2 regions of the Paenibacillus pseudetheri genome follow, and region 1 is predicted to be linked to the other one. Evidence: riboswitches for the same ligand, from Rfam matches in the RefSeq annotation. Region 1 holds a riboswitch; the other holds the start of a gene.
The links. Region 1 has a riboswitch for cyclic di-GMP ahead of L1028_RS16290 (DUF6612 family protein). Riboswitches for the same ligand answer to the same signal wherever they lie in the genome.
Positions count from the first base shown of each region.

Region 2: another riboswitch for cyclic di-GMP. It lies ahead of L1028_RS13615 (glycosyl hydrolase); the one in region 1 lies ahead of L1028_RS16290 (DUF6612 family protein).

Region 1 is NZ_CAKMAB010000016.1:85,764-91,383, forward strand. Features, by position in the region: gene L1028_RS16275 (RsmB/NOP family class I SAM-dependent RNA methyltransferase) at 1-520, shown strand, start outside; gene L1028_RS16280 (pseudouridine synthase) at 523-1,287, shown strand; gene L1028_RS16285 (Cof-type HAD-IIB family hydrolase) at 1,380-2,180, shown strand; cyclic di-GMP riboswitch class I at 2,388-2,479, shown strand; gene L1028_RS16290 (DUF6612 family protein) at 2,597-3,445, shown strand; gene L1028_RS16295 (NADH-dependent flavin oxidoreductase) at 3,599-4,720, shown strand; gene L1028_RS16300 (CapA family protein) at 4,820-5,620, opposite strand, start outside.
Region 2 is NZ_CAKMAB010000012.1:135,867-141,486, forward strand. Features, by position in the region: gene L1028_RS13605 (UDP-glucose dehydrogenase family protein) at 1-380, shown strand, start outside; gene L1028_RS13610 (sugar phosphate nucleotidyltransferase) at 855-2,228, shown strand; cyclic di-GMP riboswitch class I at 2,376-2,455, shown strand; gene L1028_RS13615 (glycosyl hydrolase) at 2,468-3,988, shown strand; gene L1028_RS13620 (glycosyl hydrolase) at 4,081-5,620, shown strand, end outside.

The DNA of each region.
Region 1 (5,620 bases):
AGGAAGACGGGGGAAAGAAGGGAAACCTTCTCACAAACCTACTGGTGGCGCTGACCGTGGTCGGCAAGTTTCAGGTGACGAGCAAGCTTTGACTGCGTATGGAAATTTTGTACGAGATCAGCTTGGGTGGGAACCTAAAGGATATCCGGTTCTGTTCGGTGACCATCTGTACATTTCTCCACTTCCTAAGGAAAGACTAAATGGATTAAAAACGATTCGTCCGGGATGGTATGTAGGACAAATCCGTAACGGAAGATTTATCCCGGGACATCCGATGGCTACAGCTTTGCATCCCGAAGAAAGCTGCCGAAGTGTATCACTCTCCAGTACGAATCATGAAGCTATTTCCTATCTTAAAGGAGAGACGTTGTCGATTTCTCAAGAACGTCTCTCTATTAGAATAGGAAGTGCCCAAAAGGGATACGTTCTGGTCTGCATTGATGGCTACAGCGCAGGCTGGGGTAAGTGGCAGGATGGTATACTCAAGAACGAATATCCCGCAGGCTGGAGGTGGATGTAACAATGAGCCAATCAGGTAAGCCCGCCAAAAAACAACGAATAGATAAAGTGTTGTCCCATATTGGAGTGGGGTCGCGCAGTGATATCCGTAAACAAGCTAAACAAGGCTTAATATTGGTGAACGGGACAGTGGTAAAAGATAGTGGGTTTCATGTGGATCCTTATGCCGATAAAATAGAGGTAGGGGGAGAGGTTGTTACCTACCGTGAATTCATATATCTTATGATGAACAAACCCCCAGGTGTCCTGTCAGCTACGGAGGACAAGCGGGATCGGACAGTTTTGGATCTTTTAAAGCACGAATATGCACAGTTTGAACCGTTTCCTGTAGGAAGGCTAGATAAGGATACTGTAGGACTGCTGCTGATCACTAATGATGGGAAACTCGCCCATGAATTGCTGTCGCCACGCAAGCATGTCCCGAAAACATACGAGGCAACCATCGAGGGCGATGTAGACTCGGATGATGTCGCGGCTTTTGCAGCAGGGGTGGAGCTGGAAGATGGCTACGTTACTTTACCTGCACACTTAACCATTCTTGGAAGAGAGCGCGGGAGCAAAGTGATTTCTCATATTTCACTTATCATCACTGAGGGGAAATTTCATCAGGTGAAGCGTATGTTTCAGGCGGTTGGCAAAAAAGTCACTTTTCTGAAACGTGTATCTATGGGAGAATTGAAGCTGGATGAAAGTCTGCCGCTGGGAGCTTGTCGGGAACTGACGTTAGAGGAACTGGCACTCTTAGGCGCAGATGGGTCAGAAGGATAGTAGAGAAAATGATATATAAATTGATTTTGGAAACTTAACTCAAAAAGCCAAGTTCAATATATATAGAAAAAGAAAGACAAGGATGGTGGAGTATGAGATACAAACTGATTGCACTAGATGTGGACGGTACGCTATTAAATGATGATCACCTCTTAAGCTCTGAGAATAAGGAAGCTATTGCTGAGGTTACACGTCTTGGCGGTCAAATCGTATTGTGTACGGGACGCAGTCCACAGAACTCGATTCCTTTCATGGAGGAAATGGGGCTGACTGGTTACGTGCTTGGTCACAATGGAGCAGCGACGGTGCGTGTGGAAGATCGAGAAGTGCTGCACCAATACGGTATGGATGCACGTGGTCTTGACCCCTATATCGACTATTGCCGTAAGCACAATATTCATTATGATGTGAATACTGCTTTTGATATGTATGTTGATAATGTAGAGAATCTGACTAAAGAAGCTAATTATATGTATGAGCACTTCCGTATTATGCCAGCGACGTTACCGGCCTGGGAAGATTTCCGTGAACCAGTGGTTAAGTTTACTGTATTTACACAGTCAGAAATCCTTGACGAAGCTGAACGTGAATGGCGTACTTGGACCCCTGAGTATAACATTTTGCGGAGTGGTGAATTTTTTGTTGATTTGATGCATCCTGAATCCTCTAAAGGCAACGCCTTAAAAAATCTTGCTGTGAAGCTGGGAATTCCGCAGGAAGAAGTCCTCTCGATCGGTAATTATTTTAATGATATTTCTATGCTTACTTATGCGGGGATGGGCGTGGCGATGGATAATTCTCCGGTAGAGGTAAAAGCGGCAGCGAATGCTGTTACGGGTTCGAACAACGAGCATGGCGTGCGTGATGCGCTGGTTAAGTATTGTTTATCCTAATCTTTTTGACCCTGTAAAATAAGTTTAGATACAAAGCATAAAGTGGACTGGAGTCCTGTTTTATGCTTTTTTTACGTTGATATAAGGATACGAGTAAATCAGTTGGTAAACGGAAATGGAAGATAAGTCGTTTACAGGTAAATATGACCATGATAAAATTAACGAAGGGACAAGCGTTCTTTAATCTGATTTAAACTAATTGAAAGTCCGCGTTAAAGGTAAAATCATCGAAAGATGATGACACAAAGCCGTGGGTCTAAAACCTTTTGACAGAAGGAAATGATCGCCAGGCCGCCATAGGGATGTCTTAGAAATCATAAGGAATAGCTCTGAAGGACGTGTAGTCTATTTCGAGCTGTTTTTATTATTCCTACCTACGGTGTTACATTATCGCAAGGGGCCGAAAGGGGAAGTACATGAAGAGTTTTTTAAAAACAATAGGTACAGGTTTGGCAGCGGGTGCATTATTGCTGTCCGGAACGATCGGATCGATGTCTAATCCTGAAGTTGTATCTGCAGCTACCACAACAGCAGTAACCGCGGATCAAATGATCAGCAAAGTAACGGCAGCTTCAAAAGCAATAAAGAATTTCCACTTAGATGTGACCAAAAAACAGGATGTTCAAAGCGGCGGGGTACGTATCAGCAACACCAACACTCTGAAGCTGGATGTCAACCGTCTGCCGAATTTTGCCGCAGCAGGCACCGTCGATAGCAGTCTTTTAGAAACATCTTACAGTCTATATGCCAATGACAAGGAGTTTTACTATCTTGTAGACGGAAGTGAACTGATCGATGAATCTGAAGATGAAGGTTACGACGATGACGGGGAGCCAATCGATCCTGATGCACAGTATTGGATTGGACTGGAGAAGATGGAGTGGGATTCTTTTTACTCCAAAGGTCAATACGATCCTGTTTCCATGCTTGATTCGGTCAAAAGTTATAAAAAATCTATGAAAGTCAGCACTGCTGGCGCACAAACGGTCCTACAGTTCACGGTAACCGATCCGACAGCAGCTAAGGGAATAATCAAACTCTATGACCAGGAGAACCTCTGGGATGGTGAGATAGTTCAACCCAAAAGCGTAACGTGGAAATTATTCGTCAATACTAAGACCTGGCAAACGGAAAAGCTGACAGTCGATCTGAATTATGTGCTGATAAGTGACGGAGAAAAAGATACATACACCACGAAAATCGAAGCTAAATATTCCAAGAATAACAAAGGTGCAGCCATTGTAAAACCGGCCGAACTAGAATAATCAGGACGATTCTTAACGAGCGAAAAGCGCTGTTCAGCGGAACAGCGCTTTTTGTTGTATTCAACAGCAGTTCTTTATTAGTTGACAAGAATAAATCATTACTGTAATTTATATGTATGCGCATGTATATAATATCCTGTTAAATATAATTTAATGAAAGTTGGGAAAAAGATGATAGCACTAGACAAAACATTAACTTTTCGCAGAGGACTGACATTGAAAAATCGCGTGGTTATGGCTCCAATGACCACGCGAATGAGCTTTTATGACGGTGTAGTAACACAAGATGAATTGAAATACTATTCGCTAAGAACGGGCGAAGTAGGTGCGGTTATCACTGCGGCAGCAAATGTACAAGAGGGTGGAAAAGGATGGGAAGGTGAACTTAGCGTTTCCTCCGATCAGTTTATTCCAAGCCTTAGCCAACTAGCGTCGACTATTAAACGAAATGGAACAAAAGCTATTTTACAACTTTTCCATGCAGGAAGAATGACAGATTCAAAAATATTACGTGGCGTACAACCCGTTTCCGCTAGCGCTATTGCTGCCGAACGTCCGAATGCAGAAATTCCAAGAGCATTAGCAGAAGATGAAATTTTCGGTTTAATTGAGGATTTTAAAAAAGCGACTCAACGTGCGATTCAAGCTGGATTTGATGGAGTAGAAATTCATGGAGCAAACACATATTTAATCCAACAATTCTTCTCTCCACACTCCAACCGTCGGGAAGACCAATGGGGCGGAAGTTTAGAGAAAAGATTTAATTTTATTAACCAATTAGTTGATGCAATTATTGCTGTCGTTGATAATTCAAAGGTTAAGGATTTTATTGTCGGTTATCGTTTTTCTCCAGAAGAATATGAAGAGCCTGGAATTAATATGGCAGATACCCTTTATCTCATTGATAGATTAGCTGATAAAAAGCTGGATTATCTGCATATTTCATTAGGGGACTTTAAGAAAGTATCTGCATCTGAAGATTTTAAAGGAAAATCAATCCTGCAATATGTACATGAAAAAATCAATGGTCGTGTACCTTTAATTGGGGTAGGAGATATCCGTACCAAACAGAACGCAGAGGAAACGTTGACAAATGCTGAATTAGTAGCAGTAGGACGTTCTCTTATCATTGATCCTCATTGGACAAGTAAAGTGATGGAGGGTAAAGAAGATATCATCAGAAGAGTACTTGCTGATCAAGATAGAGAAGAACTCGTAGTAGAGAATGGTATTCTAGAATTCCTTAAAATAATGATGCCCGATCGTTTACGATAAACCCAAATATAGTTTTTACTGAGCGCTAAATCTATAACGTTCCACGGTAAATTCCGCGGAACGTTATTTTTATTTCCACAGTCTATTATAATAACGGTTCTATTCCCTCTTTAAGATTGTCGTCGTATGTTTCAACATTCGATTCATGAGAATTCTCCGCTCTGTTTTTATATCAGTGTCGCTTCTCTTTAATGCGTCGCGGATGGGGATGATTTCTGTAATTTTCCTGCCGCTTTTTATTCTTCGATCTACACAAGTCGGGATGTAACCGACGTTAGTTATACTTGTGTGTCCTTTTTCATCCTTCTTTATTTTAAGCGTAAGTATGATACCGCTTTGTGTATAAGGAATATTCATTAGTTTAGTCGAAACAAAATTCCCCAATGAGTAAATAACGAATTGTTTTTTTCCCCGAAGCGCTAACGGTTGAAGAACATGTGGGTGAGACCCAAGGATGATGTCGGCGCCATTTTTAAAGAAGAAATTGACCAGCTCTTTTTGCCTCTTGTTTGGAGTGTAACGGTATTCGCTTCCGAAATGCAGATAAAGCAAGACTAGATCGACTTTCTTTTTTAAATCTCGAATCTCCCGAATGATCTTGGGGGTAGATATCCGATTAACCAGCCATGGCTTACTTACTGGTACAGGAATTCGGTTGGTTCCTGCTGTGTAGGAGAGGATGCCAATCGTAATACCTTTGACGTTTTTAATAAGAGCTCTCTTGGATTCTTCTAATGATTTAGCTGTTCCCGTGTGGTCGATTCCATTACGGTCCAGAACTCGTAACGTCCGAACCAGACCCGGGGCACCATAATCCATACAATGATTGTTGGCCGTTACTAATACGTCGAATCCGGCTTCCTTAAGTGCAGGGGCCAGTTCGTCTGGACACTTGAAAAT
Region 2 (5,620 bases), on a different contig from region 1:
ATGTTCGTGAGACCCCTGCGCGGGAAATTATTGAGATGCTCGTAGCGGAGGGGGCGATCGTGAAGCTGTACGATCCGATCGCTGCTGATAATTTCCGGCAGCAATATGATCATCCGCAGCTCCGTTGGTGCTCGCTTCCCGAGGAAGCGGCTGAGGATAGCGATGCCATATGTTTGCTTACTGCTTGGGGAGTCTTTAAGGATATAAATCTGCAAAAGGTAGCCAACGTTATGCACCGGAAGGTGCTAATCGATGGTCGTAACGTCTACACGAAAGAGCAGATTGAGGGTACTGGCCTATCTTATTATTCAATCGGCCGCCCGCAGTTGAGTGGTCTGAATGATTCTGTAGTCATTGAGGCTGTCGAGATGAATCTTTAGGGCGAACAAGGTTTGAACAATAGAATGATTCAAAGGGATTCTATTCGCTTTAGTTGTTCCCTGCCGTCGCAGGCGGCAAAAGATCTTTAGTAATCATCCCATCAGCTCCCGCTGGAACAGCCGGGAAGCACGGTAAGGTAATGAAAGGTTGCTCCACCGAGCGTAAGCGAGTTGGAGCCATATAAAAAAAGGTTGTTAGGAAGGGAACGGAGAGGATTATTGGAACTGTAGAAGCGGTAGCGTTCGCCTTTATCCTCAGATTTCTACCGCAAGAAGCGGTTCAAATCAGGAAATCTGAGGATAACAGCGATCGGAAGTCCAATATTCCTTGGAGTGGCTTATGCCTAACAATGCCTTTAAATTGGCGACCAAGCAAAGCGATGAAGCAATCCTAATCTTTACTGGCGCATCCCAGCACAATCAGCAAAGCGTAATCCATGATGAATAACAATCCTTTTGCGGAGGCGACAAATTATGAAGTTAGTACTTTTATCAGGCGGTTCAGGAAAACGGTTGTGGCCTTTGTCTAATGATTCACGTTCGAAGCAATTTCTAAAAGTGCTGCAAAGTCCTCAGGGCGAAGCGGAGTCGATGGTTCAGCGAGTATGGAGACAACTGAAAGAGAGAGGCATGGAGGATTCCTCCTATCTAGCCACAGGCCGCAGCCAAGTGGAAATGATTCAGAGTCAATTGGGCGCGGATGTGCCGATCATCGTCGAGCCGGAACGCCGCGATACCTTTCCAGCGATTGCGCTGACAGCAACATACTTATATTCAGTAGCGGGAGTCTCACCTGCGGAGACAATTGCCATCTTACCGGTGGACCCCTATGTGGAGGCTTCATTCTTCGATACGGTAGCTGAATTAGAGCATACCATGCTGGAAAGTGGTGCGAATCTTGCGCTGATGGGGGTTGTTCCTGAACATCCTTCGGAGAAATACGGATATATCATTCCTACCACAGATCAGGCGGGAGAGAATGGTTTTATGAGAGTGAGTCACTTTCAGGAGAAACCAGATCGGATCCAAGCTGAGGAGCTAATCGCCCGAAATGCATTGTGGAACTGCGGAGTGTTCGCTTTTCGTTTAGGGTATCTGCTGGATATTTTGCAGCGTAAAGGGTTGCCATTAGGTTATGAAGAGTTACAGAAACAGTATAAGCTGCTGTCTTCTATCAGTTTTGATTATGAAGTGGTGGAAAAAGAAGAGAATATCGTGGTGCAGCCATATGATGGATTCTGGAAGGATCTTGGAACCTGGAATACGTTAACTGAGGAAATGACTAGCAACCATGTTGGCAAAGGTTTTGTAACAGCGGATTCTGAAGGCACTTGCTTGATCAATGAGCTTGATATTCCTATTACAGTCATCGGTGCAAAGGATCTGATTATCGCGGCCAGCCCGGATGGGATTTTAGTAACGCATAAAGCCGAGAGTCCGCGCATTAAAGAAGTGCTGAAGTCTTTTGAACAAAGACCGATGTACGAGGAGCGCCGCTGGGGACATTATAAGGTCATTGATTATGTGAAATACGATGAAGGGAATGAAGTGCTGACCAAACGAATATTTATTGCCGAGGGTAAAAATATCAGCTATCAGCTACATCGTAAACGCAGTGAGATCTGGACGATTGTCAGCGGTGAAGCAAGCATTGTGCTGAATGAGAAAATGCATAATGTTAAAGCCGGTGATGTAGTTCGTATACCGGAAGGGACAAAACACGCTATTCTCGCTTTAACCGATGTTGAATTTATTGAGGTACAGACGGGATCTGAACTAGTAGAGGAGGACAATATTCGTATTACTTTAGACTGGAATGATATCGAGCTGCAGCAGTTCATTTCTTAGGACTAAAATATTCTAACCTATCTATATAACCACTTTGAATCTATCACTAACAGGTATTTCGACCTAATTATTCAATAATAGACAAAAATCGCTAAAATCACAATTAAATGAAGTCGATATTTACGGTAGAGGGATTAATCCTCCTCAATTTGATAATGGCAAACCTATCGAAAGGTAGGGACGCAAAGCTATAGGGCCTTCGCAAGAGTGGCAGCCTAGCTACCGAAAGGAAGATTTTTTTGAAAGCTTACCGTACGTATCGACTTCTCAGCACGTTCCTGTCTCTGGTCTTGTTTCTGACGGTGATTCCATTGGGATTTGGGAGTGCACCGTCTGCAGCAGGCGCTGCTTCTAGCTCTGGAAATCCGGTAAATCCGGAGACTTCTCCTGAAGCCGTCAAGTTGCTTAATGACCTATATTCTATTTCCGGAAAAGGGATTCTCGCAGGACAGCATGACTATTTGGAAAGTCCGGATGAAATCAACAACAAGCTAAAGACCACAAGCGGACAATATGCTGCTCTTCATGGGTATGAGATGGGTGCGATCAGCGGACAATCTGAGGGAACGGTAGCTTGGCAGCGTCAGAACGTAGTGAACAGCGCTATGAATTGGAGTAGAGGCGGCGGGATTGTAGCGATGACCTTCCATGCGAACTTGCCTGGAACTTCTTATGATTGGTCGAACGTTAAGAGAAGTCTTAGCCAAAGCGAATTCGACAAATACGTAACCCCTGGCACACCGCAGTATAGCAGTCTGATTGCTGAACTCGATAAAGTCGCAGTTTCGTTAAAAAGCTTACGAGATGCAAAGGTGCCCGTTCTATGGAGACCCTACCATGAAATGAATGGCAACTGGTTCTGGTGGGGGAAGAAGAACAATTTTTCCGAACTGTGGAATATTATGTATGATCGTTTTGCTAACGTTCATAAATTAAATAACTTGTTGTGGGTTTGGAGCCCGAACGCTCCAAATGCGTGGTCAGATCCTTATGCCCTTACTTATCCGGGTGCGGATAAGGTGGATATTTTGGCAGCAGATATCTATGAGAATGACTACCAGCAACAATATTATGACAGTTTGCTTAGTCTGGCTGCTGGTAAACCCATTGCTATCGGAGAGAATGGCGATTTGCCAAATCCGACCAAACTGTTGCAGTCGCAAAGTAAATGGGTATTTATGATGAGTTGGGGAAAATTTCTATATGAAAATAACAGCATAGAAACGATCCAAACCTTTATGAATAACAGCTTTACACTGACTCGGGATAAATATAACTCGGGGATGCTCCCGCCCGCTAACGAACAGGAAGCACTCCCTCCATTGAAGAATGGATTGAAGGGTGAATACTTTAAAAACATGCGGCTATCGGGAACACCAGCCCTGACTAAGAACGATGCAGTGATTGATTTTAACTGGCAGTTAGGAACGCCGGATGCTTCTCTTGGTATAGACAATTTCTCTATACGCTGGAGCGGTAAAATGAAGGCTCTATATAGTGAAACTTATCAAATCTACAGCGCATCTGATGATGGAATACGTGTCTGGATTGATGGGATACCCGTAATTGATAGCTGGATAGAGCAGAGTGTAACAGAGCGTCAAGGAAGTATCACTCTGAAGGCCGGACAATTGTATGATATCAAAGTGGAATATTACGAGAATCAGGGGGACGCCAGAGTAAAGCTGATGTGGAAAAGTCCAAGTCAGCCGAAAGGAACCATTCCTTCTAGCGTGTTGTTCCTCTCAGATCTCACCTAAGCGATAGTCCTCATTTGGCTAAAAAGATGCTTGTCCTGAACAGGAATATGATCACTTGAGCACCTGTGGAGGCTGCCGGAAGGAGGATTAACTTGCGCTTTTATTGTAAGTACCCGTTTCTTGTCACTGTTGTGCCTGTCCTCACAATATTTATTTTGTCTTTTCTGCCGTTGAGTGAGGCACGCAGCCTTCTTGCGCCTCAGAATGTTACCACATCAGCTACCACTACAACAACTACTTCCACAATATCTATCACACTACCTGCGGTACCCATTAATCCTTTAGCTTCTGAGGAAGCCAGTCAACTGCTTAATGATTTGGCCAATTTCAGCGGCAAAGGGATTATGGCGGGCCAGCACGATTATCTGGAAAGTCCGGATGAACTCAATAATAAGGTAAAGAACACCTCTGGGGAGCATGCCGTATTACATGGTTACGAATTAGGAGCAATAACTAACCAATCCAAAGCTACCATTGCTTCTCAGCGTCAAGCTGTTGTCGACAGCGCGATCAAATGGTCGAGAGAGGGTGGCATCGTAGCGATGACGTTCCATCAGAGTCTGCCGGGAACTTCTCCGAAATGGTCTAACGTATCCATGAAACTAAGTCAGGAGAAGTTTAATGCTTATGTTACCCCTGGAACCTCTCAATATCAGAGCTTAATGGCCGATTTTGACGAGATTGCTATATATCTAGGAGAATTACGTGATGCCGGCGTTCCAGTCTTATGGCGTCCCTATCATGAAATGAACGGCAATTGGTTCTGGTGGGGAGGTAAAGATAATTTTACCGTGCTCTGGAACCTGATGTACGATCGTTTAGTGAATACACACAAGCTGAATAATCTGTTGTGGGTTTGGAATCCCAATGCGCCGAATGAATGGTCAGATCCATATCAAGCTTATTATCCGGGAGCAGATAAGGTCGATGTACTGGCGGCAGATATTTACAATAACGATTATAAGCAGTCCTACTATGAAGGTTTGCTTAAGCTTGCTGCTGGTAAGCCTATCGGAATTGGCGAGAGCGGAGAGCTGCCTAATCCTGATAAATTATCCAAAACGCAAAATCACTGGGTGTATACGATGACATGGGGGGAAATGCTCAACGAGAATAATACCCTGCAGCAGATCAATGAATTCATGAGCCATCGCTACACCGTGTCGAGAGAGGATTTTATTCGGAGAATGGCCGCTACAACCAATAAAGTTGCAAAAGTCTCACGAAACGGATTGACCGGAGAATATTTTAATAATGCTGATTTATCTGACCAGCCGATAGTGGCACGTAATGACAACAAGATTGATTTCAATTGGCAGGGCGAATCACCGGCAACAGGGATTGGGCAGGATATTTTTTCTGTACGCTGGAAGGGGAAGGTCAAGCCAGTTTATAGCGAAAAATACACATTCACAGTGTCTTCCGATGATGGAGTCCGCGTCTGGATCGATGACAAGCTGATTATTGACGATTGGCGGGACCATAGCGCTACCCTAAACAAGGGGAGCATTGAATTAACTGCTGGAAACCTGCATGATATTAAAATTGAATATTATGAGAATCGCGGAGATGCAAGTATTCGTCTAATGTGGGAAAGCCCACGCCAGAAGCAGACGGTGATTCCTCAAAACG